4 regions of the Paenibacillus sp. JT22N12 genome follow, and region 1 is predicted to be linked to each of the others. Evidence: a T-box and tRNA genes for the amino acid it is inferred to sense, from the RefSeq annotation. Region 1 holds a T-box; the other regions hold tRNA genes.

Region 1 (7,431 bases):
CAATCAGGCGCAGAACCGTCGACAGCACTGTACGAACTGCGGCCAGCAGCGCCAGCCGGGCTTGCGTCTGGGCAGCATCCTCGGTTATAACCCGCTCCGCCTTGTAATAGCTGTGGAACAGGGATGCCAGCTCATAGACATACCGGACAAGCCGGTGAGGGGCGTACTGCTCGGCCGCTTCCGCGATTTCCTGCGGCAGCTCGCCCATTTTGCGCAGCAGATCGAATTCATGCTCAGTCGCAAGCCGGGTCAGATCCACCGATGCGGGCGGCTGAAGCTGAATGTCCTGCTCCTGTGCCTGGCGGAAGATGCTGCAGATGCGCGCATGGGCATATTGGACATAAAATACCGGATTTTCATTCGATGTCGAAATAGCCAGATCCATGTCAAAGTCCAAATGCGAGTCCATGCTCCGCATGGAGAAAAAATAACGAATGGCGTCGATGCCCACTTCCGCCATCAAATCCTCCATCGTGACCGCCTTGCCGGTCCGTTTGGACATTTTCATCTTCTCGCCGTTCTGGAAGAGGCTGACCATCTGGGCAATCAGCACAACCAGCTTCTGCGGATCGTTGCCTAGCGCAGCCATCGCTGCCTTGACCCGGGGAATATAGCCGTGGTGGTCAGCGCCCCAAATATTGATCATCCGGTCGTAGCCGCGGGCGAATTTATCCCGGTGATAGGCAATATCCGGCGTCAGGTAGGTGTAGGAACCGTCATTTTTCACCAAAACGCGGTTCTTGTCATCGCCATAAGGCATCGTGGACAGCCACGTGGCGCCTTCCTCTTCAAACACTTGCCCACGCTCACGCAGCGCCTCAAGCGCCGCTTCGACCTGTCCGCTCTCATACAGCTTCGTCTCACTGTACCATTCGTCGAATTCGACGCGGAATTCCGCCAGATCACGCTTGATCTTGTTCAGCTCCCGCTCCAGGCCGTATGCGCGAAAGAATGCAAAACGCTCATCATCAGGAATCGACAGCAGCCGGTCGCCTTCCGACTCGGCCAGCGCCTTGGCAAAGCCAATAATATCTTCGCCATAATAACCGTCTTCCGGCATTTGGGCTTCCTGACCAAGCGCTTCCTTATAGCGGGCCTCAATAGAGTAAGCCAGGTTCGCTACCTGCTTGCCGGCATCATTAATGTAATATTCCCGTGTGACCCGGTAGCCGGCAAAATCCAGCAGATTACAAAGCACATCGCCCACAGCGGCGCCGCGGGCATGGCCCAGATGAAGGCTGCCCGTCGGATTGGCGCTGACAAACTCGACCTGGACGGATTGTCCGCCTCCCGCATTCACGCGGCCATATTCCTGGCCTTGGCCCAGCACCTGACTGATCACCGGATAGAGATAGCTCTTGTCGATCCGGAAGTTAATAAAACCCGGTCCGGCAATCTCCGCGGACTGTATGGATGCCTTGCTTTTATCCAGATGGGCGAGTATGGCTTCCGCAATTTGGCGCGGATTCTTCTTGGCCAGCTTGCTGAGCAGCATGGCCGCATTGGTCGCCAAATCGCCATGCGACTTATCCTTGGGCACTTCCAGCACGAAGGAGGGAAGCTCCTCGCGTGCCGCCAGCCCGGCGGCTACCACCGCATCCGCTATCGCTTCTTTTACGAGTATATCCAGTACATCAATCGCATTTGCTTCCATTAAAAAATCCAGCTCCTCTTCATCATTCACATTACCAAACAGGCAAACTTCTATTCTTCCGTCAGGACGGAAGCATGCCCGTCTTCCAGCTCTTCCGCACGCAGCCGGATGACAAACAACCCGGATGGCTGCTCGTCTACCCACAGTCTGTAATGCCATTCCAGCAGCATGGGCAGCGTCGGCGCCAGCGGTTCATCCGCAGGCTCCGCCTGGGCCATATCTCCGCACTGCATCCACAGCAGCGTAGTATCCGTCTCCAGCTGGAAACGGATATGCGTCGAGGCGTAATGCCCCAAGCGGCGGGCTCCAGCCGCAAAGGACTGGTCGGATTCCACATCCCCGTGACGCTTGACGCTGAGCTCGCCTTCGCGCCAGCGAACGACCGTCCGCACCTGGCCATTCTCATCGGATTCGTCGTAGCGGACATAGACGGTGCGGTCTTTGCGGAACCATTCGCCGATGAAAGCATGCTTTTGCTGTTCTCCGTCGAGCTCGCTCGTTAGTTTGATTCGCACTTTCGCTCTGCCTGTCATCGTCGTTAGTCTCCTGTCCTGCTTCTTATGATACCTACTATATACAGGAGCAACAAGGATTTCAATGCCGCCGGAAGCAGCGGCTAAATCTGGCGGGGCGACTGGAGACCCAGCACAGTCAGCCCGCTGCGGATGACCTTTGCGCAGGCAGCCACAAGCACAAGCTTCGCCCGAGTCGCTTCCACCGTTTCCGATAGAATCCGTTCCTGATGATAGAATCGGTTGAAGTCCTTGGCAGCGTCAAGCAAATATCTGGCCAAGATGGAAGGCTCATTCGCCTTGACCGCCTCGCGGATGGCATCCGGATAGGCGGTCAAGGTTTTGAGACAGGTCCATGCGGCGGGAAGGGATAAGAAGCCTCCCTCTTTTTGCAGAGTGCCGTCCTTAACTGCCTGCATCGCTTCATCGATGGTCAAGCCGCCTTTGTCCAGCAGCTTATACGCCCTTGCCGCGGTATATTGCAAATAAGGACCGGTCTCCCCCTCAAAGCGAAGCGCCTCGTCCAGCGAGAAATTCACTTCCAGCTGCCTGCCGTGCTTCAAATCGCCGAAAATAATGGCGCCGATGCCGATAGCCTCGGCAATCTCCCGCCTGCCGGCAAGCTCCGGATTCTTCTCGGCGATGAGCGCTTCCGCTTTGGCGACCGCTTCATCGAGCACCGTGTCAAGAAAGACCACCTGCCCTTTGCGTGTGGACATCTTGCGGCCTTCGAACTTCATTAATCCGAAGGCGACATGCTCGCAGCGATCCACGCCGTCCATTCCCATCCGCTGCAGAACGGCAAACACCTGCTGGAAGTGAAGCTTCTGTTCTGCACCAACCACATAAAGAAGGCGGTCGGCTCCCATCTCACGCTTCCGATACAGCGCGGTGGCCAAATCGCGCGTCGGATAAATCGTCGAACCGTCGGATTTCAAAATGAGGCAGGGCGGCATACCCTCTTCATCCAGCCGCACCACCTGAGCGCCGTCGCTCTCCTCAAGAAGCCCCTGTTCAGTGAGCTGACTCACAACCGCCGCCATTTTATCATTATAGAAGCTCTCTCCCAGCGTATGGTCAAAGGCAACCCCAAGACGCGCATACATCCGGTCGAATTCCTTCATGCTGAACGATATGAAAAACGTCCACAACCGCTTTGCTTCCGCATCTCCGTTCTCAAGCTTCCAGAACCAGAGACGCGCCGCATCCTCAAGCGAATGATCCCTCCCGGCCTCCTCATGAAAAAGCACATAGAGACGCAGGCTCTCGCGGATCGGCTCCCGTTGAAGCGCCGCTTCGTCGCCCCAGCGCGTGTAAGCCTCCATCAGCTTGCCGAACTGCGTTCCCCAATCCCCGATATGGTTGACCGTCATCACCTTATACCCCGACAAACGGTAGAGATTGGCGAGTGCATGGCCGATCATCGTTGAGCGCAGATGCGCCACTCCAAACGGCTTGGCGATATTGGGCGAGGACAGGTCGATGACGACCCGCTGCCCCTCTCCTTCCGAAGACTTGGCAAAATCCCCGTCCAATATGGTTTCAAACAGCTTTGGAGCAAAGCGGGCAGGTTCAAAAAACAGATTCAAATAGGGACCCTTGGCTTCTGCGCGCACACCGGCAGACGGGTCCTGGACAAGCGGCGCAAGCTCCCCGGCGACGGCTGCAGGCGGACGCTTCCATTGGCGGGACAGCAGGTAGCAAGGGAACGCCACATCACCAAGCGCCGGATTCGGGGGAAGCTCCAACACAGCGGCAATCTCCGCCTGCGAAAGCCCGGTATGAGGCTGCAGGCGCTCTGCCGCCCATTTCAGCAAAAGATTCATCTTATTCTCCTCCTTCGATTTTTAACGGATGCTTATGTTGAAAAAACACAAAAACCCCCGTCTCTGTAAAGAGACGGAGGTCTGGTCCGTGGTACCACTCTTCTGGCTCCCGCCTTGAATAGAAGGGGCCGGCCGATTGGCCGGCTGCCTCTCCTCGTTAGCGGGGCCGCTTGAACACGGTAACGGGGTGACCGGATTATCCTACAGCGGCAGGCGCATTCGGACAATCAACTCCCGGGCCCGCTTCCCATGCCTCGCTGCACCGGCTTTCACCGCCCCGGCTCGCTGCTTGCAGCGCTTTGCAAAGTACTGTCCCGTTCATCGCTTGTAAGCTGTTATTTGTTTATTATATGCATCCGAAGAGAAATTGCAAGGGGAAGGCATAACGGCCCATTCATGCGACTTGCTGCCGGCTTCATGAACAGCATATACTAAACTGAACTGAACAACGGGATTTCAATTTTATTTGGAGGACGGCAGGATCAATGAGCAAAGGAACCGCATTATTACGGCAGCGCAATGAAAAACGCACCCTGGCGCTGCTTCGCACCGGGGAACATCACTCCCGGCAGGAGCTTTCCAAGCTGCTCGGCTTAAGTAAAAACACCATTTCGCTCATAATCGACAGCTTCATCAAGCAGGGGATCGTCGAGGAAAAAGGGCTGGACGAGCAGAGCGGCGCAGGGCGGCCAAGAATCCAGCTGCAGCTGATTCCGGCTTTTCATACCGCAATCGGAATTTCCATTGGCCATTCAAGCTGCCAATTTGTCGTCACCGACTACCGCTCCGCCATTCTGGAGAGCGGCGAATGGACAATCCCGTCCATGCAGGCGGACCCTTTTATCGGGCAGCTGATCAGCTTGTGCGGCGGGCTTCTCGACAAGTACCCCCAGACGCTCGGCATCGGTGCGGCGATACCTGCGCTGGTCGATCCCCACTTGGGCCTTGTGCACTTCTCGTCCCATCTGGACTGGCGGGAAGTCCGTCTCAAGGAGCGGCTGGATGAGGGCCTCCCGGTGAAAACCATCGTCATGAACAATGTCAGAGCGTCTGCGCTGGCGGCTTCGTCTGCTGTCCCCTTGCCCCCGGGTGGCTCCGGCAATCTCTTCTATCTGCGGGTGAATGAAGGAGTAGGAGGAGCCCAGATTATTGACGGCCGCGTCTATGATGGCGCAAGCTTCACTGCAGGTGAAATCGGTCATCTGTGCGTGCAGATGGACGGACCCCTGTGTGCCTGCGGACAGCGGGGATGCCTGGAGACGCTCGTCAGCATGCCTGCGGTGAGAGAGCAGCTGCGCGCCAGCTGCCCCTCGGCGAATCCGGAAGAAAGTCTGCTGTCACTGGTGACCAGACTTCAGCATGAAGCATGCGTCCTGAATCTGCTGCGTTCATCCGGTGAACATATCGGCTTCGCGCTGGCCCAAATCGTGAATCTGATGGACCCGCAGAACATCATCATCGACACTCCTCTTGCCACACTCGCCCCCTTCAAGCTGGCGGTCCAGCAGACCATGCAGCGAAGAGCGCTGCGAATTCCGCTCGCAAAGACGAGCCTGCAGTTCATCCGTAATGAGTTCTCTGCAAGCATTGGCGCCGCATATGCGGTCGTGCTGGATTTCGAGAAGGAGTAAACGGGTCAAGTTGTTCAGGTGCTTCACTATTCTTAATTGGAAAGAAGGTCCCTTGCCATGTTGACCAGCGGAGCTGCAGAAAGTCCGTTCTCCACCACTACGGGAGTCGTCGTAGCCGTCATCGATTCCGGGATTGACCCGGATCGGCTGCAGCACGGTACCGCCATACTGCCCGGAGTCAACCTCAGCGGCGACGGCGGCAGCGGGGACACCCGCGATTATGCCGGACACGGCACCGCCGTAGCGGCGACGATTGCCCGGATTGCCCCCGGCTCCCGGCTTCTGCCGGTGAAATTGATGAACCGGCGCGGCGTATTACGCGATACGGCCATGATTGAATCGGCCCTGGCGTGGATCATAGAGCACAGGGAAGAGCTCGGCATCGGCGTCGTCTGCGCCGCCTTCGCCGATTCGACTCACCGCACCTCGGATGAGCCGCTGCGCGAATCGATGCTGCAGCGGCAGGTTGCCGCTTTGCGCGAAGAGGGCATCCCTACGGTTACCGCCGCAGGCAACTGGTACCCGGAGCACCGCGGCCGCAGCCTTCACGGCATGGCGTGGCCTGCCATTCTCCGTGAAACTGTCAGCGCAGGCGCTCTCGAGAACGGGGAAGAAGGCGTCCGGCTCGCAAACACGAGCCAGCGCCTTCATGAAAGTCTTCATACAGGCTGCAGCACAACCTTGTTTACCCGGCCCGGAGATCCGGGAGAGACGAGCGGCGCTGCCGCGGTTGTCTCGGGATGCTTTGCCGCACTGCGGCAAGCCGATCCGGATGCTTCGGTCGATGCGCTGGTCGGGCGGCTGCTCCGCTTCGGCCGGGAAGCCGCCGACGAGAACGGCCTTCTCTGGCCTGTGATCGATCCGGGCGAGCTGTTCCTGGATTAATTGGTCAGGAGCTGCTGCTTCTGGGCTGTAATCGGCACGCGGATCAGATTAAGCACGAATGAGAGGCCTTTACCGCCCTCGCCCGCTGCGAGCAGGATCGCCTTCGTTTCCTCGTCGTCGTCCAGATTGGCGGACGATACGAGCGCCGCTCCCAGGTGATCGAACAAGCTTTGGATCCATGCCAGCGATTCCGTCGACTTCTCGTCGCCTGCGGAAGGCGAGCTTGATTTGCTGTCATCATCGATAACCTTTCCGAACAAGGCCGTGCGCATTATGAAGTGGACGACTTTGCCGACAACCTCGATGCCGGAGCCGACTTTTTGCAGCTTTTTGCGATCAGGGGCCTCTTTCTGATTTCCCGCAACGAGGAGCGCAACCGTCTTGACCGACAGGATGCCGGTAATGGCCAGCATCGTCCATTCCATGGCCTCAACCTCCTCGCCTTTGTTCACATGCATGCCTAGCGCTTCCGTTGCCAGACCCAGCACGCCCAATCCTGCGCCAAGCCACAGCTGCCAATCTTCAGCCTGCTTCGAACTGCCTCCTTCGCTAACAACATTGCCCTGCACGTATAACTGATATCCCGTAAGAATCATGCTCATGAATGAGCCTATAAGTCCGCCCGCCCATGAAAATTTGCGCAGCCCGTCAACCCCGGACTGAACGGTTACATTCCCGAAAGAAAGCGGAATGATATCGCCTTTCTTGAAAGGCGCCTCTCCCAGCATGAGCTTGTAGGCTATGGTGGCCGGAATGGCGCAAAGCATCATCACGCCGTCAATCATCCGGAACGAGGTGTCGATATGGGCGCCCGGCGCGACGAACTCCACCAGCTTCTCGATAAACGGAAAGCTCACTTTCGCGAACAGCGCGTCGCGGGCGACTCCGATCAGATTCTGCATCAAGTCGAGGGTCCGCAAAAC
Region 2 (7,431 bases), 110 kb from region 1:
GTGGGCGAGGGTGTTGAAGTGCTGTCCACTTATAACGACGAGATCGTAACCGCAAGACAAGGGCATCTGCTAGTATCTTCCTACCACCCGGAACTTACGGATGATTATCGTCTGCACGCGTATTTTTTGGACATGGTTAAGGAAGCGGCTGCCGAGTCCGCGCGTTAGAAGAGCCGGAGACTGCGAATTCGCAGTCTCTTTGCCAATAGATACGAGTGTTTAATTAGAGAGGGGTTACCTTTTCGTGTTGGATGTTAAATTGCTAAGAAATGATTTTGGTAAAGTTGAACTGGCACTCAAAAAACGCGGGAAATCTGCCGAGCTCATCAGTGAATTCCCGATTCTGGACACCAAGTGGCGCGATCTGCTGCAGGAAAGCGAGCAGTTGAAAAGCCGCCGCAACACCGTCTCTCAGGAAGTGGCCAAGCTGAAGAAAAGCGGCGGCGACGCAGAAGCCCTTATTGTGGAAATGCGCGAGGTCGGGGACCGGATTAAAGTGCTCGATGAGGAAGTGCGTGTAGTCGAAGCGGAAATTGCCGAGCTGACGCTGGCTATCCCGAATATTCCGCATGAAAGCGTGCCTGTTGGTTCTTCTGAGGCAGATAATGTGGAGATTCGCCGTGTCGGTGAAGTGACGGAGCTGCAGTTTGAGCCAAAAGCCCATTGGGAGCTTGCTCAGGAGCTCGGTATTCTTGACTTTGAGGCCGCCGGCAAGGTAACAGGCTCGCGGTTCGTGTTTTACCGCGGACTGGGTGCCCGTCTGGAGCGTGCGCTTATCAACTTTATGATGGATTTGCACAGTGACAAGCATGGTTATGAAGAGTTGCTTCCACCTTACATCGTAAATCGGGATAGTCTGGTTGGGACCGGTCAGCTGCCAAAGTTTGAAGAGGATCTCTTTAAGCTTGCAAATACCGAGTATTATTTGATTCCGACGGCGGAGGTACCGGTAACCAATATTCACCGCGACGAAATCTTGTCAGCTGATGATCTGCCCAAAAATTTTGTCGCCTACAGCGCATGCTTTCGTTCGGAAGCCGGCGCTGCCGGCCGCGATACCCGCGGACTTATCCGCCAACATCAATTCAATAAGGTGGAGCTGGTAAAGCTGTGCAAGCCGGAGGAGTCGCATGCGGAGCTCGAATCGCTGACTCTAAACGCGGAGACTGTGCTTCAGCTGTTAGAACTGCCCTATCGAGTCCTGACGCTCTGTACGGGCGATATGGGCTTCTCATCGGCCAAGACCTATGATATCGAGGTCTGGCTGCCAAGCGGCGGTACATACCGGGAAATTTCCTCCTGCTCCAACTTCGAGGACTTCCAGGCCCGCAGAGCCAACATCCGTTTTCGCCGCGATTCCAAGAGCAAGCCGGAATTTGTGCATACCCTTAACGGCTCCGGACTTGCTATCGGCCGAACGGTCGCCGCGATTCTGGAGAATTATCAGCAGGCTGACGGCTCGATTATCATTCCACAAATCCTTCGTCCTTATATGGGGGGATTAGAGGTAATCGGCGTACGTACCTGATCTGTTGCCACAGGTCAAAATTGGTGTTGCATATCCATTTTGGCCTGTGGTACAATATATCTTGTGGCCAAAAGCCACATCTTATCTGGAGAGGTACCGAAGCGGTCATAACGGGGCGGTCTTGAAAACCGTTAGGGCGCAAGTCCACGTGGGTTCGAATCCCACCCTCTCCGCCAACTATAAGAAACCAACGTCCGGGCATTTTGCCCGGGCGTTTTTTGATTTCTCTGATATGCCAAATTTCATAAGAAGATAACGGGTTCCGATTTTTTCTTTGTGTCCGCTTCTACACTGGAGGGACTGCATAAAAACCGCCCCATGTCGGCATATTATCCGCATGGAGGTGGTAAGGGATGAGTAAACAAGATGAGCTTCAGATGGATCAGCAGCAGTTGGTTGATGCCTGGCAGCGCACGCTTCCGGAATATGTGAATGAGGCGGATCGCGTGTCTGTTTTGGCAGATGAGGCTGATGCACAGACACTGCGTATTACGTTGGATACCGCAGGCCATCAAATGTACAGCTTTGACTTTAAAGCGACCTATGTGGACAGCCGTGAAATCAAGGTCACGTTGATTGATGTGGAAAAAGACGGCCGCTCGGTTGACGAGAGAACGCCGATCATCCAGCAGCTTATAGAAGATTACACCCGTCATATTCATGAATGCGCCCAGGCGCTTCACGTACTGACGAATGTATAGATAGACGATTGGACAGCTACTGAAGGGGAGGCTACACCGCTATGACTAAAAATAAAGGCAGCGCCGATAAAAACTTGAGCAATGTTGTAGAGGCGCTTGATATCAATCCCGTTAACAGCCATCATGCCCAGCAGCTTCAGCAGGACAAGAACGATCGCCGCCATCAGGATGCGCTCAATCATGATGAGCCGACCGATTTGAAGCATCCGCGCAGCTAGAAACCAGCAAGAAAGGAGGGCAAAGCGATGAGCAAGCCAGACAGTACTCCGGTCCCTAATCCTTATGACCATCAGGAGAAGCCAAAAACTCGCAATCAACAAGAGCCATTGTCGGGCTCCAAGAAGGTGAAGCAGCTCAATCATACCCGTCATCACAATCCTCAAGGCTGATAAGCTAAAGATTTGGTAAATAATGATTATAGCCCTTTTTTTCCGGTTAATTAACCGGGAAGCAGGGGCTTTTTTTATATGCCTGAAAACAGACAATAGTCTTTTCGAACTGGCAATTATGGTTTAGAATGAGAGTTGCGTTAGAAAATGGAGGGGAAATCCGAGATGAAGAGAATCAAAACCGGATTCATTGTTTTACTGGCTGTCATGATGGTTGTCGTGGCAGGCTGCAGCAAGGGGAAGCCGCCTAAAGAAGCTGTTACATCGGCATTGACCAACATGCAGGAAGCCAAATCCATGAGCTTCAAAGGAACCTTTGGCATTGACAACGTTACGCTGCCGGACAGTGCCGCAATGGACAGTACAAATGCTGCCGTGGCATCAGGAGTCGTTAATTTTCTTAAAGGCGCTACGATTAATATGAATGGTGTCATTCAGACGGACCCGCAGCACGCCGAGTTCACACTGGATATGGCGCTTGGCAGTGAAGATATGAAATTCAATCTGAAAATTCCGATTATCGTGACGGATGAAAAGGTATGGGTTAAAGTGCCAACTATCCCGGGCTTCCCCATTCCCGAAACGATCGCCGGGAAATTTGTCGAGATTGATGTGAAGAAGCTCGCTGAAGAGCAGGGCGGAGCTGCCATGCCGGATGCGGCAACCATACAAAAAATGAGTCAAGACATGATGAAAACAACCCTTGATAATTTTGATGAAAAGACCTATTTCAGCGAGCCCAAAGCCGGAGATATCAAGTGGCTACCGGAGGACTATAAAGCTGACCAATTTGTCCGCTTTTCGATTAATCCGCAAAACTTTGAGACAGCGATCACCACTGTAATTGAAAAAGTTGCACCCCAGATCATCGATCTTATTCTTAACAATGAAGCGTATATGAAAACACTCCAGACCAGCAAGGAAGATCTGGAGCGGGCCAAAGCGGAATTGGAAGGCAAGGAAGAAGGCGAAGTGAAGGATGCGATCGCTGAGGTCAAGAAATCCCTTAAGGTCAATGAATTCACGTTGACAAGCGGTATCAAAGACAATTATCTGACGTATCAGGATATGACGATGAATATGGACTTTATTGATGAGACCGATACAACCAAGCTCGCGGCTCATATGTTTATGACGTATGCGGATATCAACAAGGACGTGACATTCGAGTACGGAATCCCGACAGATGCGATTCCTGTGGAACAGCTTCAGGAACTGCTGGTCCCGCAAGGATTGGGCGATATGTCTGGCATAGAAGAGCTGCCGGATTCCACGAAGGGACTTTGAGTTGATTTTGCGCATTGCCATGCAATAATTTAAAAGTGCGTTCTTCGAGCCCGAGCTCAAGAGCGCACTTTTTGATTATTTAGACGAGTTATGAAACCGTACCCTGCTTATTGTTTGCTGATTTGGCGGTAGCCGGAGGGTGTGAAGCCGCTATGCTCCTTAAACAGGCGGGAGAAATAAAATAAGGTCATCCCTACACGCTCTGCCACTTCGGAGACAGGCATGTCCGTAGTAGACAGCCATTGTTTGGCTTTGTCGACACGCATGGCGTTGAGATATTGAATGGGAGAACTCCCGGTGAACTGTTTAAATACCTGGATGAAATAATTGGGATGGTAATGAACCAGCTTGGCCAATTCGTCGATTGTCAGCTGTTCTTCAAACCGCTGCTCCATGTAAGAGATCGCGGTATGGATTTTATCAACGACAGCAGAGCTCCGATTGAGCTTGATTTCCCCGATTTGCTCGATGAAGCAAGCCATGATCTCCATAATCAGCGAATTGACACGAAAGCTCGCGGCGATCGTATCACGCTGGATATATTGCTTCAGCGAGGCGAAAAGAAAGATCCAATGCTTCCAGCGCTCTTCGTCGTCGACAGTGAGAATATATGGAGTTTCCATAATATCGAACAATCTCAAATCTCCCAAAGTAGCGGTGAAATGACACCAGTACTTTCCGTAGGTTTCATCGCTGATGGTGGAATAGCTTTGGCGTACGCCTGCAGGCATCAGTACCACCTGTCCCTTGACGGGATAATACTCCTCGTCCTTGATACGAATGAGACCTACACCCTCCTGGATCAAATAAAAACGGTTAAAGGTGGGAACATGATCGAATTCCTGCCAGGAACGCTGTACTTTGGTATATTCTGCGGTCCATACCCGGAAGCGGGCAGAAGCCAGAAGTTCTTCCCACAAGCGGCTGTTTTCATCCGGCATAAAGGTTGTACTCTCCCTTTTTGGGCATATATTTAGACATATCCTGAAAAAATAATTGCCCTGCTTCGATGGCAGAGATCGAGGCAAGGCAAGAGGCTTCTGGTAAAATGGCGCGCCCGATACGATTCGAACGTACGACCTGCAGTTTAGGAAACTGTCGCTCTATCCTGCTGAGCTACGGGCGCGCGGCAACATTTATAATATCACGTTTCCTTTAGGCCGTGCAAGCCTTAACGAGGAACAGTGAGAAGCAAACGCGGGGAAACAGTTAAACAGCGGTAAACGTTGGAGTAAGAACAAGATACTAAAATTTCTTGATCCTCCACAAATAATCCTGACAATCAAACGATTTTTATCGAAAGAAGCGGGTTCCTGTTGTTTTGTGTCGAAATATTCCCTAAAATACTGTCGAATCCTCGACATGTTTTTACAAAATCCTGTAATCGATAGGGGTATAATTAACTTGTTACTGTTTGTAACCCAAGAGGTGATAGGAGCGATTAGCAAGGAGTCATGAACGACAAAAAAAAGCTGCTCGACGAGTTGCACGTTCTTCGCATCAGACTATTGGAGGCTGCGGAGACGCGCGGAAGTTTAACCGACCCAGAAGTTCTTGCTATCAGTGAAGCAGCCGATCAGCTTATTGTCACCCTACAATATATCCAGAAAAGAGAGTTAAACCGGCAGAGGCATCCTACTCCTTTATCATAGCAAATCATCATCTACAACCGCCCTCTTAATCGACGAAAAAATTGCGTGAGCAAAGCTGAGCATTCTTCCTGCAATAGTCCGCTGACAAGCTGGGTCTCATGATTGAACCGCGGTTCCTGCAATAAATTCATTAATGTACCCGCACAACCCGCTTTAGGGTCTGCTGTGCCGTACACGACTTTTTTTACACGACTTTGGATAAGGGCTCCCGCACACATCGGACAAGGCTCCAGGGTGACATACAGGGTGCAATCCAGCAGACGCCAGGCGCCAAGCTTGCGGCTGGCCTCACGTATGGCAATGATTTCGGCATGCGCGGTGGGGTCCATAGAGGTCTCACGTAAATTATGTCCTCTACCGATGACTTCATCGCCATGTACGATTACCGCCCCGATGGGAACCTCCCCGAGCCGTTCGGCTTTCAATGCTTCTTCAATTGCTTCCTGCATCCATTGCCGGTCTTTGTCCTGAAAATAAAAGTTATCCATAGAACGTCTCCTCCATCTACTCGACATATTGTGCCACGAACAGATATTCGTTGTTAACAGCATGTGTATAGAATTGTGTATAACCGATCCGTTATGCACAGATTTATACACATTACCGAAATTAATTTGTGGATTTGGGGATAAAATTGTGGATAACTATGTGAATAGTCACTTTTTTGACCCATTTTTAGTCTGTAATCATGGCTGCAGTTACTTTCATTTTATGACAAATATGTTATGATCCAAGTAGATGTCCACAAGCGTGCAAAAGGGTGTGTCGTTAGTTGTCGGTAAAAACGAAGCTATCGTTCATGATTTCGTTCATCGTATTTTTGCTGCTGATTGTTAATGTGATTTTGAACGAATATTCGACCAGAGTCAACATGAAGGCTGAGGTTGAATCAAATATGACCCATATCAGCGAGCAAATCGCCGCCTCCGTAGCCCAGCACACCAGAGAGTATGAATTATTGCAATCGGTATTCGACGAAAAACTGAAGATGGCTTCAGCGGAAACAGCCAAGCGGCTGCAAGACAGCGCAAATCCCGTTACCAGTGAACAGCTGGGACAGCTGGCCAGTCAGCTGGGTGTGACCCAGCTCTCGCTCATTGTACCCATAGATGGAGAATATATCATCAAGCAATCTTCCGATTCGCAGTTAAGCGGACTTAATATGAAAAGCCTGGGGAAGCCTGAGCAGCTGCTAAAGCAGGGACTTACCAATCATTCAAGTGAAGCGCTGCAGAGACTGGGTTATTATTTCTGGTCCGGACCCATCGAAATAAATACAGCTTCAACGACTATGGCCTATCCCGGCAAGTGGGGATTCTATATGCTGAACGATCAGGAATCTATCATTGGCAGCTATATTCAAAATAATCAAACGGAGGGTTATGGGGAAATTAACAGTCCCACTTCCGTATTATCCCAAACCATGACTAATAATCTGATTATTCTGGAGATCAGCGGCTTCAATCCGTTATTATTTGGCAAAGAGCCCGTCGGTGAAATCCCAAAAATGACCAGCGCGCAGCAGATGGCGGAACATCCGGTTTCATTCGGCAGCTATCATTACAGGCAGCCCCAAATGGATGAGAGAAATATTCTTGCGGCATCCCGGGGCCAGAACGTTTTTCGGTATACCACCGTTCAGGGCAAGGATGTGATAAAAAGCTTCGTCAAAGTCGCCGCTTCTGTCCCTTATGTCATTGGCCTGGTGTTGGATGGACAGCCGCTAACGAATAAAATCGATGAACAGCGCAACAACCAGATTTTTATTTCCGCTATTCTTCTTATTATTGTCGTGTTCTGCAGCTATTGGTTGTCCGATATTCTGATACGTCCCATCCGATCGATTTTATGGAAAATCAACGAAGTTTCCTATG
Region 3 (7,431 bases), on a different contig from region 1:
CATTCGGAGCTGTGCTGTTTATTGGTGATCTATACATAGCCACAATAATCTATTTTATCGGACTGGCTTTTCTGCTCTATTTTGCACTGAAGAAGGAGACAGAAGATGCAAACATTGGCCTTTAGATTGGCTGCCGGTTTAAAGCGGAGAGCCCCTGACCATCCAAGCTCTGTCGAAGAATTGCAATTTTCCATAGAGGCGCTTTTTAATACTTTCGGAACCTTAATTGCTGCATTGATCTTGAGCTTAATGACAGGGAAAACGCAGGAAACGATATACGCCATGCTGGCCTTCGCTGTTCTAAGAGCGGTTTCCGGAGGCATTCATCTTAAACATAGCTGGACATGCCTGGTATCGACTTCCATAGCGGCCAATATTGTCGGTTTCTCCTCAATTTCCAGCTTGACCGTGTACTGTCTGACTATCGTATGCATACTTCTCGCCATCCTCTACGCACCATCCAGAATCGAGCAGCAAACCAGGATTCCTTCAAAGTATTTTCCACTATTAAGGTGGATTTCCGTTCTTATTGTTTGTTCGAATTTTTATTTCCAATCCTCAATTGTTGCTATTTCGTTCCTCATTCAATGCATTCTCTTGATCAAATGGAGAGGAGGTGACACTAAATATGAAAATGAAGTCGCTTAAAAACAAAGTGTTCTATTTTGTTTGTACTGCTTTGGCCTCCGCTGCGGTACTGATTGTTTCTACTGCCAGCATCATTTGGGTACATCAGCCAAAAACGCCGGCAAGTCTTCTTAAAAAGCAGAAATAGCCTGGGAGATGTTTGAAATGGATTTATTATCAGTTATACGAAATAACGATGGCAGCGGCGGGCTGTGCAGCGTAGAGATTAAAGCTGTGGTGTTCCTTGAGTACATCGGGGGCAGTACGCCGCAAATCAAGATTCACACAACAAATGAAGAATTTTATATATGGGGCACTTTAAAAACATGGACAAAGGCCTTGCAGGACAGCGGGTACGACTTCTTTCCGGTGGACCGGAACTTTTCCATTCACATCAGGAATATCAAGAGGCTGGATGATCAGTACAAGCGGGCATATTTCGAATATGAATTAGGCAAGGACTCCAAGAGCTGTACGTTGGCTTGGGAGAAATACAAAGCTGTCGAGAAGAAACTCAAACAGATCAATCAACCTTTCGTAGAAACAAAAGCCAGTGATGATTCCCGAATGATTTCCACAAAGATCAAAGAGGCTGTTTCCCGGTCATGAGAAACAGCCTCTTTGATCTTTAATTTGTTTTAGACAGGATGCTTCAAGAATCCGGTACGGCTTAACACATTTCAGTTCAGGTTTTGGACCGAAAAGTTAATCATCGTTTTAAAAGACGTAATCTGAATAGCTAAATAGTGAAACAAAAAAACCTCAAATCCCTTGATACAGCTGGGATTCGAGGTTTTTTTCAATTTATTAAAATGATTGTATGTAAACGCGAGTGGCGTCCCAGGAGGGATTCGAACCCCCGACCCACGCCTTAGAAGGGCGTTGCTCTATCCAGCTGAGCTACTGGGACACGTAAGTGATATTATAGCATGCATTTTTTGAAAAGCGCAAGAGGAATTTTAAATATGTTTTTATTGTGACTGACCGTTCAACCAGGCTTCATTTGAACACCGTTTAATTGACTTTTGAACTTTGTTCAAATAGTATGGAATTATATTTGAACGATTGGTCAATGAAGTTATATAAAGAGATGAGGAGTGGAAGGATGAAAGGAATTATCCGATTTTCAATAAACAACAAATTCGCCATCTGGATCATGACGATTATTGTCACAGTTGGCGGATTGTATGCGGGTCTGAGCATGAAGCAGGAGACCATTCCGAACATTAGTGTTCCCATACTGGTGGTCAATACTGTGTTCCCGGGCGCAGCTCCGGAAGAGGTGGCGGACAAGCTGACCATCCCGCTCGAGCAGCGGCTCAAGAACATGAATGGCGTCACCGCATTCACCTCAACTTCATCAGAGAACGTTTCTTCCATCGTTGTGGAGTATGATTACGGCAAGGATATGAAGGAAGCGGAGAGTGAGCTGAAAGCTGTCACCGATGGTTTTGAACTGCCAAGCGGCGCACAGGATACGCAGATATCCAAAATCAGCCTTAATGATTTTCCGATTATGTCTCTGAGTATCTCCAGCGGCAGCGGAATGACGCTTGAAGAGGTCACGAAGCTGGTCGAGGAAGATTTGAAGCCATCGCTTGAAGGTATTGACGGAATGGGCGCGGTAGCGATCTCCGGCCAGCAGGTGAAGGAAGTTCAGTTAACCTTTAATAAAGATAAGATGGCCGAGCTTGGCCTCAGTGAAGATACGGTTAAAGGAATAGTACAAGCCTCGGCCGTCAAAGCGCCTCTTGGCCTGTTTGAAATGGACAAGACCGAGAAAGCCATCGTCGTTGACGGCAATGTTACTACCTTTGATCAGTTGAAAAATATTGAGATCCCCGCAATTCCATCCGGTGCAGGCGGAACACCGCAGCAAGGTGCTGCTGGAGGCGCAGGACAGGCAGCAGGGGCTCCCGGAGGAGGGGCAGCAGCCGGCAATGCCGGAACAGGGCAAGGCGCTGTGAATCAGGCTCCCCAAGGTGCACAAGCGCCAACAGAAATCCCGACTGTTAAATTGTCGGAAATTGCCAATATCGAATTGGTCTCCATGCCGGAGTCCATCTCCCGGACGAACGGGGAGCCTTCTATCGGCATCAATATTACAAAATCCTCAGATGCCAATACCGTTGACGTTGTCAATGCGGTGAAGGACGAGACGGCTCAATTCCAGAAAGAGCATGCGGAAATTAAATCCCTTGTGATGCTGGATCAGGGCAAGCCGATTGAGGAATCAGTCAGCACAATGATCGACAAGGCGCTGTTCGGCGCACTGTTTGCAGTTATTGTCATTCTTTTGTTCCTGCGCAATTTCAGAACGACGATTATATCCATTATTTCCATACCGCTGTCACTGGTTATCGCTCTCTTGCTTCTCCAGCAGATGGATATCACCCTTAACATTATGACGCTTGGCGCGATGACGGTCGCGATCGGTAGGGTCGTCGATGACTCGATTGTCGTCATTGAGAACAATTACAGGCGGATGTCTCTGCGTTCCGAGAAGCTCAGAGGCAAGGCGCTGATCACCGAGGCGACCAGAGAGATGTTTATGCCGATTCTCTCGTCGACTTTGGTCACGATTGCCGTATTCCTTCCGCTTGGAACCGTTACAGGACCCATTGGTCAAATCTTTATGCCGTTTGCGCTGACAATGGTGTTTGCGCTGCTTGCTTCACTGCTCGTAGCTATCACAGTCGTGCCGATGATGACCCATTTGATGTTCCGCAAAGGTCTGAAGGAAAGTCAGAAGCATGAGGAACGTCCCGGCGTTATCGCCGTCCGGTATCGTAAAATTCTGGGATGGGCGCTTAATCATAAGCTGATTACCTTCGTTGGCGCTATTGTCATACTGGCCGCAAGCTTCTTCCTGGTTCCGAAGATCGGAGTTAGCTTCCTTCCGGAAGAGCCGGAGAAATATGCCATGGTGACATATTCGCCAGGACCGGGAAAAACCCTGGCCGACGTTGAGCAGACCTCGCTTGATGCAGAGAAGCTGATCATGGAACGCGCAGGTGTAACTAATCTGCAGTATTCGGTCGGCGGACAGAGCCCGTTCGGCGCATCATCAGGCAAAAGCGCATTGTTCTATGTACAGTATGAGAGTGATGTGAAGGACTTCAACGCTGAAAAAGATAAGCTGGTCGAAGCCCTCAAAACGGTGGAACCGTCAGGCAATTGGGGACAGATGAATCTCGGAGGCGGCGGCCTTGGCGGCAGTCAGTTGAGCTTGTCTGTATATGGTGACAGTTTTGATGCTATTAAACCGGTCGTTACGCAAATCGAGGATCTGATGAAGAAGGACAGCTCCTTTGAGAAAGTTGACAACTCTCTCTCCCAGCAATATCAGCAGTATACGCTTGTCGCCGATCAGCAAAAGCTGAGCAAGCTTGGCCTGACAGCCGGCCAGATCGTCATGAAGCTCAGTCCGGTGCGCGAACGTCCGGTGTTGACGCAGGTGACTGTAGACGACAAGGATTACAATGTGTATGTGCAGGTGGATACGAAGCAGTACGGTTCCATTTCCGACATTGAGAACGAGACGATCACTTCGCCGCTTGGCGTGACCGTACCGCTCAAAGATGTCATCAAAGTGGAAGAAGGTACATCGGCCGACACGGTATCCCGCAAAGACGGCAAGCTTTATGTGGGCGTATCGGCGAACATTGTGTCCAAAGATGTGAATAAGGCCAGCACAGACCTGAAGGCTGAAATCGACAAAATAGAACTGCCTGCGAATGTGACAGTCGACTTTGGCGGCGTCGCCGAGCAGATCAACGAAACCTTTACCCAGCTCGGTCTGGCCATGGCTGCGGCCATTGCGATCGTTTACCTGCTGCTGGTTATCACCTTTGGCGGAGCTCTGACGCCGTTTGCTATATTGTTCTCCCTGCCGTTTACCATTATCGGAGCGTTAGTCGGTCTGTATTTGGCCGGGGAAACAATCAGTGCGGCGGCGATGATGGGAGCGCTCATGCTGATCGGGATCGTGGTTACCAACGCAATTGTGCTGCTTGACCGCGTACTGCATATGGAGAAGGCGGGCCTCAGTACCCGGGAAGCGCTTATTGAGGCGGCTGGAACCCGGCTGCGTCCGATTTTGATGACAGCTCTTGCCACCATTGGAGCGCTTCTGCCGCTCGTGCTTGGCTTTGAAGGCGGCAGCGGCGGACTAATTTCCAAGGGGCTGGGTGTGACCGTAATTGGCGGACTGGCCAGCTCGACGGTACTGACACTGCTCATCGTGCCAATCGTTTATGAATTCCTGGCTAAATTCCGCAGAAAGCCCGCAATTGAAGAGTAAGGAAGGCGGTGTCTGACACGTGGAAGGCAAAAAACAGCAAATTCTCGAAGGCGCCATGAAGCGTTTTTCGGAAAAGGGCTACAGAGGGACGTCCATTCAGGATATTGCTGACGCCCTCGGCATTTCCAAAGGTTCTCTATACTTCTATTTCAAATCAAAAGAAGATCTGTTATTCTCCATCTTCAAGTACTACATTGGGAAAATGGGTAAAAGAGCGAAGGAGATTTCCGAATCCACGGAACTCTCCTCCCGCGACAAGCTGCGGAAGCGGATTACGATGAGCTATGAGCTGTATAACCAGCATAAGAGCTTCATCAACATCATTATGCAGGAACGCTTTGATCTGAATGAGGAGCTGCATGATCTGATCCTTCAATTAAGAGCAAGCGGGCTTCTGGCCACACGTACCGCCATACGCGAGCATTACGGGCCTGATGTTGAGCGTTATGCCAACGATGCGGCTATATTTTTTAACGCTTTTATTGAGGGCTACATGGGCTTTGTCATTCTGGAAGGCAAGAAGTTTGATATCGAGCGGCTGGCAGCTTATATTCTGGAGCGCATGGATCAGCTGATGGCAGGTATGGTTGCGGGCAACGCTGAAGTGATTATGGACCGTGAAGTACTGGAGGATTGGATATGCACTTCCTCCGAGCTTCGCAGCGCTGATGGGAATCATAACGTCAGCGCTGATATTGAGGCCATCCGTACGATTATCTCCGAATCAGACGTACCTTCCGATGTCGCTGCAGAGATGAATTCCTCCCTCCAGTTGCTGGAGAATGAACTAGACAAATCGGACCCGCAGCCCGTCCTCATTAAGGGAATGCTGGCCCTTCTGAAAAGTACCAAAATCGTAGAGCTCAAGAAGCTTGTGACCAAGCTGGAGGCTGGCATAAGTGAATTGATCTGAACGCATGAATAATTGGACATCATCATGCAAGGCAGTATAAAAGCGGACTGTTTAGGCGCATAAAGCGCATAACAGTCCGTTTTTTTGCATGTCTATTCAATAATGGTCGATATTTGACGGTTAGCGGGCTCGTTATAGTGGTAATAAGTACGGACGGTCGAACCAGAACCGCTCTGGGCATGTTCAGGCCTGCTCCAGCCTTCCATTTATTGTAGCTGGGGAGATCAGCATCAGGATACCAGAGCGCGCGAGAAGGGCCGTTATGGCCGTTCTAGCCTGTTGCTCACGGATCCTTGCTCTTTTCACTTATGCAATGTAAGGAAATCGGCGAATGCAGGAGAGATGCCGTCCAGGAGCAGATACAGCTTGGCGTAAACGGCTAAAAGACCCGCTTGGCAGCGGGTCAATTAATGGAGTTTTCAAGGTCCGGAACATATGGAGGGTTACGTTCCAAATGTTAATTAATAACCGAATCCACCAAAGCCGCATCCACGGGAGATAATGACCAGCAAGATAAAGAGTACGAGAATAAATCCGATTCCTGTGCCAAATCCGCCATAGCCAACACCACCAACACCAGCGTAGCCCATTCAAAAGCACCTCCTTGCGTCTAGGGTACTCTTTAAGGTATGCACACCTGCCCCAGTGCGATTGGGTATTTATCACATAACGTCATTGGCCCAGGTCATGGAATAGGAACTGGCAGAGCGGGCATAGATAAAGCATGCTATCATATTGGACGTTGTTTTTGTGTGCTTCATTAAAAATACCTGCCGCATGGAGATCGGAATGGGCCTGGTTCAACTATCTGTCCCCAATCGTCCCAAGCCATATTCGAGACTGAATTTTTCAGCCGCAAGACAACAAAAAAAGCCTTGCAGATCAAGGCTTTCAGGAATTATTTAGTGGAGCGGGTGAAGGGAATCGAACCCTCGCCTCAAGCTTGGGAAGCTGGCGTTCTGCCATTGAACTACACCCGCATCAGAAAGTTGGCAGCGTACTGCGACCAATAAATGATAGCACAGGGTGCAATGGAAATCAATAACAGACAGTGTTATAATCGAACACATATCAAAAGCAGGCTCCGCTGCCGGTGCGGATGGACTGATAAGGTGGTGATACTATTACAACTTCAAATTCCCCTCAAGGCGACAGTAAGGAAAATGTGTATTTGTTTCCGCGCATGCTTGATCAATACCAGCTGCAGCTGACACGGATGCTTGAAGCCGAGCAGTATGGCGAAGCCAAACAATTGCTCCGGTTTCTGATGAACTGCCAGGGCGAGGAGAAACGCCACTATGAAGAATGGGGCAGCCTGCTCACTTGGCTCGATATGGCTTTTCCCACTTTTGAAGCGTCTGACCATGGCTATGGTTCCCTGGAGAATGCTGAGCTAAAAGCCGATGAGGACGAGGATTCCTTCAGAAGGGACGCCTTGGCTCCGGAAGAATATGATGATGCTTACGTTCAACAAGTCCTGTATATTATGCGGAATCATCCTATACCCGATCAGCAGGTGCTGGCTTTGGAGAGAGCCGCTCATATTCAGCATCCCGATGTGGATGAAGCGATTGTCGCCTGGCTTACG
Region 4 (7,431 bases), on a different contig from region 1:
GGCTTCAAATACGGCATTCCGATTGATGCTGATTTGATCTTCGATGTCCGTTTCCTGCCGAATCCGCATTACGTGGAGCATCTGCGGCCCAACACGGGGCAGGATCCCGAGGTTTATGAATATGTCATGAAATGGCCGGAGACGCAGACCTTTCTTGCCAAGCTGCTGGATATGCTGCAGTTTCTGATTCCGCTTTACCGCAAAGAGGGCAAAAGTCAGGTTGTCATTGGGATCGGCTGTACAGGCGGCAAGCATCGTTCCGTGGCTCTTGCTGAATATTTGGGCCGTACGCTGGGCAGCAGCGATACAGAGCTCATTCGGGTCAGCCATCGGGATGCTGATCGTGATCGGCACTGAGGTGGGCCATGACTGAACAAGCCAACAAAAAACGACTGCCCCGTATCGTTGTTATCGGCGGCGGCACGGGACTATCTGTAATGCTGCGGGGACTCAAAGAGAAGCCGCTCGATATTACAGCTATCGTAACGGTTGCAGACGATGGCGGGAGTTCGGGCATTCTGCGCAGCGAGCTGCAAATGCCCCCGCCCGGCGATATCCGGAGTGTGCTTATTGCCTTGGCTGATGTGGAGCCGCTGCTGTCTGATTTGCTCAAATACCGCTTCAGCAATGGTACCGGCCTCGCCGGCCATAGTCTTGGCAATCTGATGCTGGCCGCTATGACCGACATCGCAGGGGACTTTGTATCCGCAGTTCGAGAACTGAGCCGGGTACTTGCGGTTCGCGGACGCGTTCTGCCTGCGGCCGGGCAGGCGATCGTGCTGCACGCGGAATTGGCGGACGGCACGATCGTGACCGGGGAGTCGAATATCCCTAAGGCGGGACAGCCAATCAAACGGGTGTTCATCGAGCCTGCTGATGTGGAGCCCCTGAAGGAAGCGGTTGAAGCGATTCAGGACGCCGATGCCATCCTGATCGGTCCGGGAAGCTTGTACACCAGCATTATCCCGAATCTGCTGGTACCCAAGCTGGCACAGAGCATTATGGACTCGGACGCGATCAAAATGTTTGTATGCAATGTCATGACTCAGCCTGGAGAGACGGACGGTTACTCGGTCAGCGATCATTTGGCGGCCGTTCATGCCCATGTCGGGCATCATCTGTTTGACTATGTTATCGTGAATAATGGTGAAATCCCACCTCAGGTGCAGCTGAAATACGCGGAGCTTGGGGCCAAGGCCGTTCATTTGGATCTGGATGAAGTGAAACGCCGCGGGTATAAAGTCATAGCCGACCGGCTTGTGCTGTTTCGCACCTATTTGCGTCACGATGCAGTACAGTTAAGCCATCATATTTATCAGCTGGTGGAAAACTGGATGGAACGAAAGAGGTGAGAGAACGATGTCATTTGCGGCCCAAACGAAAAAAGAACTAACCCTTATAGAGTCGGAGCCCTGCTGTGAGCGAGCGGAATTGTCTGCCCTCATTCGGATGAACGGATCTGTGTCGGTATCCAGCCGCAAAGTCATTCTCGATATCTCTACCGAAAATGCAGCCATTGCCAGACGGATATATACCCTTATCAAAAAGCAGTTCGATGTCCATACAGAGCTGCTTGTCCGCAAGAAAATGAGGCTCAAGAAGAACAATGTGTATATTGTCCGCATACCGGCCAAGGTTCAGGAAATCCTGAGCGATTTGCGTATTGTTTCCGAAGGGTTTATGTTTAATCAGGGGATTGACAAAGAAATGCTCCGCAAGTCCTGCTGCAAGCGTTCCTACCTGCGAGGGGCTTTTCTGGCCGGAGGTTCTGTCAATAACCCGGAGGGTTCCTCGTATCACCTGGAAATTGCCGTCATGTATGAGGAGCACTGCAAGGCGCTGGTGGATTTGGCGAACAAGTTCGACTTGAACGCCCGCTGCATCGAGCGTAAAAAAGGGTTCATTTTCTACATGAAGGAAGGCGAGAAGATCATCGAGCTTCTGAACATCATTGGTGCCCATCAGGCGCTGTTCAAGTTCGAGGATGTCCGGATTATGCGCGATATGCGCAATTCGGTGAACCGTATTGTTAATTGCGAAACAGCGAATCTTAATAAAACGATCGGTGCTGCTGTCAGGCAAATTGACAATATTAAACTGCTCCAAAGGGAAATGGGCCTCGAGAATCTGCCCGAGAAGCTGCGGGAAGTGGCAGAGGTGCGCCTCATGCACCCGGATATCAATTTAAAGGAAGTCGGCGAGATTCTCAAAGGGAAGGTCAGCAAGTCAGGCGTGAACCATAGATTGAGAAAACTCGACGAACTTGCGGAAAAATTAAGGAACGGGTAGCATAAGGCTAGTTAAGTTGCATCAAAAGTGGTATAATGGAGAATAAAATGACGTTTGCAATCTCAATCGCACGATTGAATTAAGTTTAGGGGGTAAGGTTTCCATGACAAGGCATCCGGTTGTAGTTCGACTGAAGACAGGTCTTCATGCAAGACCGGCCGCACTTTTTGTTCAGGAAGCGAACAAGTTTTCTTCCGAGGTGTTCGTCGAGAAAGACGAAAAAAAAGTGAACGCGAAATCGATTATGGGGATTATGAGTCTTGCGATCAGCTCGGGGACGGAAGTAACCATTAGCGCGGAAGGTTCGGATGCCGACCAAGCTGTAACCGCTTTAGTCAATTTGGTCAGCAAAGAAGAGCTGGAGAACCAATAAACAATAAGAAATGAACTGGTGCCTCCAGTTGAGGCAATAGAAGTTCTTTCGAAGCAGAGAAGTCCCAGGATGGGGCTTTTTTCTGTGTCAAAAAGGCTGTGGATACAGATAACTGCAACATCCCGGCCAACTATGACGTTATAGAAAATGTAACCAATTTTTATGCAAAGGGGATGATTGTAATGGTTGAGAAGAAGACCGAACAAACTCAGACCGGGACAGAAACGAATCAGATGGCAAAACCAAGAGGCCGCTCGAAGTGGATATTAACGGCTGCGCTCGCTGTCGCTGTAGGAATTGGAGCTGTCATCGGGGCAAGCGGAGGCAAAGGCGACGTATATGCCGCCGAGGAGGCTGGAGAGGTGCAGAAGGGGATTATCACCGTTAGCGGGCAAGGCGAGCTGCAAGCGGCGCCAGATGTGGCTTACGTGAATGTAGGCGTGGAAACACGGGCAGCGACAGCCAAGGAAGCGCAGACAAGCAATGCGACGAAGTTTGCCGCTCTTCAGACCGTTCTATTCGAAAAAAGCAAGCTGGCCGAGAAGGATGTAAAGACGACGAACTTTAATGTCCAGCCGCAGTATACGTATAACGAAAAAGACGGCACGAACAAAGTGACCGGTTATGTGGCTACCCACAGCATCCAAATCACTACAAGAGACTTGATCAATATCGGTCAACTGCTGGACAACCTTTCGGCTGCAGGCGCGAACCGGATGGATGGCGTACAATTTGATACGGAGAAGCAGGATCAATACGAGCTTCAGGCATTGGAGAAGGCGATGGCCAACGCAAAGGCCAAAGCCGAGACATTAGCCAAAGCAGCAGGCAAACAATTGAAGGCGGCTGTTAATATATCACAATCCAGCTCAGGCAGCATTCCCGTGTACAACAAAGGCTTGATGTCCGCTGTTCCTCAGGCTGCGGCGGATAGTGCTTCCACATCGATACAGACCGGCGAAATTACGCTGTCTGCTAATGTACAGGTCTCTTACGAAATGGAATAACAATCGCACCATGGGCAGAGATAAAAAGAAGCGGAGTGCTTGGATTTCCAAGCGGCTCCGCTTTTTCTTTGTGGAACAGATAGAAAGCGTCGTGCCGCCATCCTAAGGGATAGTGGCACGACGCTGGGTTGAGAGCGTTAGTCAGGCAGGACGAGCGAGCCTAATCAGACTCGGATAAACCACGCTGCTCGATGGCTTGCTCGATTAAAGAAATAAACTCTTCCGAGAGCCGCATCGCTTTGGCTTCTTGATAGACTTCGATCAAATGCACGTCGCTGAGCGGTCGTAAAAGAAGGGATTTATCCTGCATCGGCAAATAAGATTTGCGATTTTCATGTAGGGTAACAGATTGATCAAAGGAACGATCAAATGCTGGCGTGAAATGGTTGTAAATGTAACCAGGTTCACTGGGACGGATGAAATTTCGCACGCTTGCGAAAGGATTTGATAGTTTCATGCGTGTGCAACTCCGTTTGTTAGATTTCAATAACAGCCTAAGTGTCGGTGAATCTGGAATCATTTAGTACATATTAACATGAAAAATTAATGGAGTCGTTACCAATTCAACGCGCCGAATTTTTCTTGACATTAGTCAAATTCTGTGATAAAGGAGCTATGTCTAAGGATAAAGAAAGAGTGCAGGTCCATTTTCTGGATCGGCACTCTTCTCTTTCGTTATATAAGGGAAAAACCGGAATGGCGGTATCGGATTTAGGAAACCTTACAGCTTCTCAATAACTTTATCGACCAGACCGTAAGCCTGTGCATCGGCAGCAGACATGAAATAATCGCGATCGGTGTCGCGCTCGATTTTCTCAAGCGGCTGACCTGTACGCTCGGCCAGGATTTTGTTCAAGGTATCGCGCGTTTTCAAGATATGCTTGGCGCGGATCTCGATATCACTCGCTTGTCCTTGCGCTCCGCCCAGCGGCTGGTGAATCATGACTTCGCTGTTGGGCAGCGCATGTCTTTTGCCTTTTTCGCCGGCAGCAAGCAGGAAAGCGCCCATGGAAGCAGCCATACCGACACATATGGTGGATACGCTTGGTTTGATGAACTGCATGGTATCAAAGATAGCCAGACCTGCAGAGACCGAGCCGCCAGGACTGTTGATGTAAAGCGAGATATCCTTCTCAGGATCATCCGCAGCCAGGAACAGCAGCTGTGCGATGATGGAATTAGCGACAATGTCATTCACAGGAGTGCCAAGGAAAATAATGCGGTCTTTCAGCAAGCGGGAGTATATATCGTAAGCGCGCTCGCCGCGGTTGCTCTGCTCAATAACCATAGGTACAAAGTTCATTTCCAAAGTAATTCCCTCCTAATAAGTGTTATGCGCTGCTCTTCTGCTGTATAAGCTTTTTCGCGGGCACACGGCCCGTATCCAAAACATCGGCTTGTTAGATCAGCTGTATATCCACATCATAAACCATTGTTTTTTAAAAGTCAAAGATGGTCAAATTAGTGGTATTAAAAAACCGGCAGATGCCGGCAGATGTGTTTTATATGGCGCGCCCGCGAGGAATCGAACCTCGATCTCAGGCTCCGGAGGCCTACGTCATATCCATTGGACCACGGGCGCAAATGTGATAGCGAAAATAAGTATATGTGATTGCTGGAAGAAAAGCAAGGGCTTATGCAAAGATAAATTTGTGTAAATCGTGACGGAAAGCGGTTTCTTCCGTTAAACCTGACTTGCCCCTCATGATATTTTGGAGTACAATAACGGTGGGACTTAAAATGATCATGCGGGACGAAAAATGTCCACGAGAACCGGATACCGAATTCGGCGCAACTGGAGTTGATGTTGAAAGATGCAATCTCTCATCGAAATTCAGCAGCAGCTGCTGCCGGATCTGCTTGCCGTCATGAAAAAAAGATATCTCATTCTCAGGCAGGTGATGTTATCCGACATGATTGGCCGGCGGACGCTTGCAGCATCGCTTGATTTGTCGGAACGTGTGCTGAGGGCCGAGACGGACTTTCTGAAGGAGCAGGGCCTGCTTCACGTCGAAACGGCAGGTATGCGCATCAGCGATTCCGGAAGACGGCTTCTGGAGGATATGGAGCCCTTCTATAAGGAGATGTTCGGCCTCACGGAGCTGGAGCAGCGGCTTCGCAAGTATTTTGGACTCAAGCATGTGTGGATTGTCCCGGGTGACTCGGATTCCTCTGTGCATACCAAGCGCGAGCTTGGGAAGGCCGGATGCGCCGCACTCCGCAAGATGATGAACAAGGACGATGTCGTCGCTGTAACCGGCGGTTCGACGCTCGCTTCGGTGGCCAATCAATTAACCACTCAGACACCTTTGAAGGGAAACTGGTTCGTACCGGCGCGCGGAGGATTGGGCGAGAGTCTGGATTATCAGGCGAACACGATTGCTTCCACAATGGCCAAGCGTACAGGAGCCCAGTACAGGCTGCTGCATGTACCCGATCATTTGGGTGAGGAAGCCTATCTGACACTCATGCAGGAACCAAATATTCGCGAGATTGTCGATGTGATCCGCAGCGCGCGCATTGTCATCCACGGCATCGGAGACGCTATGGTCATGGCACGGCGAAGACGGGTTAATGAGGAAGTTATTGCAGCCATGACTGCTGAAGGCGCGCTTGCCGAATCCTTTGGGTATTATTTTGACCGTGATGGGGCGGTTGTTCATAAGATGCCGACGGCGGGACTGCGCCTGGAGGATATTATGGAGACGGAAGTGGTAATAGCCATTGCAGGCGGAAGCAGCAAGGGCGAGGCAATCGCCGCTGTGATGCGATTCGGACATGATGATATTCTCGTGACGGATGAAGCTGCAGCCCTGGTTATTGTAGCAATGCTTGATGAAGAACAGCAGTAAGGCAAACACATATAAGCGAGATCTTGACGGTTGCAGGCGGCTGACCGGCTGCTGAAGCAGACGTCTTAAGATATAAATTAAAATCAAACCTAGGAGGAAACAACAATGGTAAATGTAGGTATTAACGGATTTGGTCGTATTGGTCGTAACGTTTTCCGTGCTGCTCTGAACAACCCGGAAATTCAAGTGGTGGCTGTGAACGATTTGACAGACACGAATACACTGGCTCATCTGCTTAAATATGACACGACTCATGGAACGCTTGACGCAAAAGTTGAAGCAAAAGAAGGCGCCCTGATCGTTAACGGACGCGAAATCAAAGTATTTGCAGAGCGCAACCCCGAGAACCTGCCGTGGGCTTCTGTAGGCGCTGAAATCGTTGTAGAATCCACAGGTATCTTCACAGCTAAGGAAAAAGCCGAGCTTCACCTTAAAGGCGGAGCGAAAAAAGTTATCATCTCGGCACCTGCTACGAACGAAGATATCACGATCGTTATGGGTGTTAACGAAGATAAATACGATCCTTCCGCACACACTGTTATCTCCAACGCTTCTTGTACAACGAACTGCCTGGCACCTTTCGCCAAGGTTATCCACGAAAAATTCGGAATCGTCAAAGGTATGATGACGACCGTTCACTCCTACACCAACGACCAATCCGTTCTGGATGTGCCGCATAAAGACCTGCGTCGCGCCCGCGCAGCCGCTGAGAACATCATTCCTTCATCCACCGGCGCTGCAAAAGCAATCTCCCTGGTTCTGCCTGAACTGAAAGGCAAACTGAACGGTATGTCTATGCGCGTTCCAACGCCAAACGTTTCCCTTACCGATCTGGTTGTTGAAGTAAAAAGCAATGTCACTGTTGAAGAAGTAAACAGTGCTCTTAAAGAAGCTTCCGAAGGACAGCTGA

Evidence for each region. A T-box is a leader RNA that pairs with one kind of tRNA and senses whether it is charged. The one in region 1 lies ahead of argS (arginine--tRNA ligase), so its partner is inferred to be a tRNA-Arg.
Region 2: it has a tRNA-Arg gene. The T-box ahead of argS (arginine--tRNA ligase) is inferred to sense a tRNA for this amino acid. The anticodon was not compared.
Region 3: it has a tRNA-Arg gene. The T-box ahead of argS (arginine--tRNA ligase) is inferred to sense a tRNA for this amino acid. The anticodon was not compared.
Region 4: it has a tRNA-Arg gene. The T-box ahead of argS (arginine--tRNA ligase) is inferred to sense a tRNA for this amino acid. The anticodon was not compared.

The regions. Positions count from the first base shown of each region.
Region 1 covers NZ_JBWDNU010000016.1:17,366-24,796, forward strand. Annotated here, with positions in the region: gene argS (arginine--tRNA ligase) at 1-1,654, opposite strand, end outside; gene AC0YOA_RS33285 (YwiB family protein) at 1,705-2,187, opposite strand; gene argS (arginine--tRNA ligase) at 2,271-3,992, opposite strand; T-box leader at 4,059-4,323, opposite strand; gene AC0YOA_RS33295 (ROK family protein) at 4,478-5,623, shown strand; gene AC0YOA_RS33300 (S8 family serine peptidase) at 5,681-6,508, shown strand; gene AC0YOA_RS33305 (hypothetical protein) at 6,505-7,431, opposite strand, start outside.
Region 2 covers NZ_JBWDNU010000016.1:132,266-139,696, reverse strand. Annotated here, with positions in the region: gene pdxT (pyridoxal 5'-phosphate synthase glutaminase subunit PdxT) at 1-168, shown strand, start outside; gene serS (serine--tRNA ligase) at 245-1,528, shown strand; tRNA gene AC0YOA_RS33860 (tRNA-Ser) at 1,616-1,704, shown strand; gene AC0YOA_RS33855 (hypothetical protein) at 1,882-2,229, shown strand; gene AC0YOA_RS33850 (hypothetical protein) at 2,271-2,447, shown strand; gene AC0YOA_RS33845 (small acid-soluble spore protein P) at 2,475-2,618, shown strand; gene AC0YOA_RS33840 (hypothetical protein) at 2,784-3,905, shown strand; gene AC0YOA_RS33835 (helix-turn-helix domain-containing protein) at 4,013-4,846, opposite strand; tRNA gene AC0YOA_RS33830 (tRNA-Arg) at 4,955-5,031, opposite strand; gene AC0YOA_RS33825 (Spo0E family sporulation regulatory protein-aspartic acid phosphatase) at 5,360-5,557, shown strand; gene tadA (tRNA adenosine(34) deaminase TadA) at 5,569-6,045, opposite strand; gene AC0YOA_RS33815 (PAS domain S-box protein) at 6,330-7,431, shown strand, end outside.
Region 3 covers NZ_JBWDNU010000013.1:75,715-83,145, reverse strand. Annotated here, with positions in the region: gene AC0YOA_RS31175 (hypothetical protein) at 1-125, shown strand, start outside; gene AC0YOA_RS31170 (accessory gene regulator ArgB-like protein) at 106-648, shown strand; gene AC0YOA_RS31165 (cyclic lactone autoinducer peptide) at 629-775, shown strand; gene AC0YOA_RS31160 (LytTR family transcriptional regulator DNA-binding domain-containing protein) at 793-1,236, shown strand; tRNA gene AC0YOA_RS31155 (tRNA-Arg) at 1,461-1,537, opposite strand; gene AC0YOA_RS31150 (efflux RND transporter permease subunit) at 1,733-4,930, shown strand; gene AC0YOA_RS31145 (TetR/AcrR family transcriptional regulator) at 4,950-5,843, shown strand; gene AC0YOA_RS31140 (sporulation protein YjcZ) at 6,305-6,433, opposite strand; tRNA gene AC0YOA_RS31135 (tRNA-Gly) at 6,750-6,823, opposite strand; gene AC0YOA_RS31130 (hypothetical protein) at 7,009-7,431, shown strand, end outside.
Region 4 covers NZ_JBWDNU010000004.1:20,507-27,937, forward strand. Annotated here, with positions in the region: gene rapZ (RNase adapter RapZ) at 1-357, shown strand, start outside; gene AC0YOA_RS15795 (gluconeogenesis factor YvcK family protein) at 366-1,352, shown strand; gene whiA (DNA-binding protein WhiA) at 1,360-2,289, shown strand; gene AC0YOA_RS15805 (HPr family phosphocarrier protein) at 2,393-2,662, shown strand; gene AC0YOA_RS15810 (SIMPL domain-containing protein) at 2,845-3,669, shown strand; gene sda (sporulation histidine kinase inhibitor Sda) at 3,830-4,126, opposite strand; gene clpP (ATP-dependent Clp endopeptidase proteolytic subunit ClpP) at 4,391-4,972, opposite strand; tRNA gene AC0YOA_RS15825 (tRNA-Arg) at 5,177-5,251, opposite strand; gene AC0YOA_RS15830 (sugar-binding transcriptional regulator) at 5,484-6,521, shown strand; gene gap (type I glyceraldehyde-3-phosphate dehydrogenase) at 6,627-7,431, shown strand, end outside.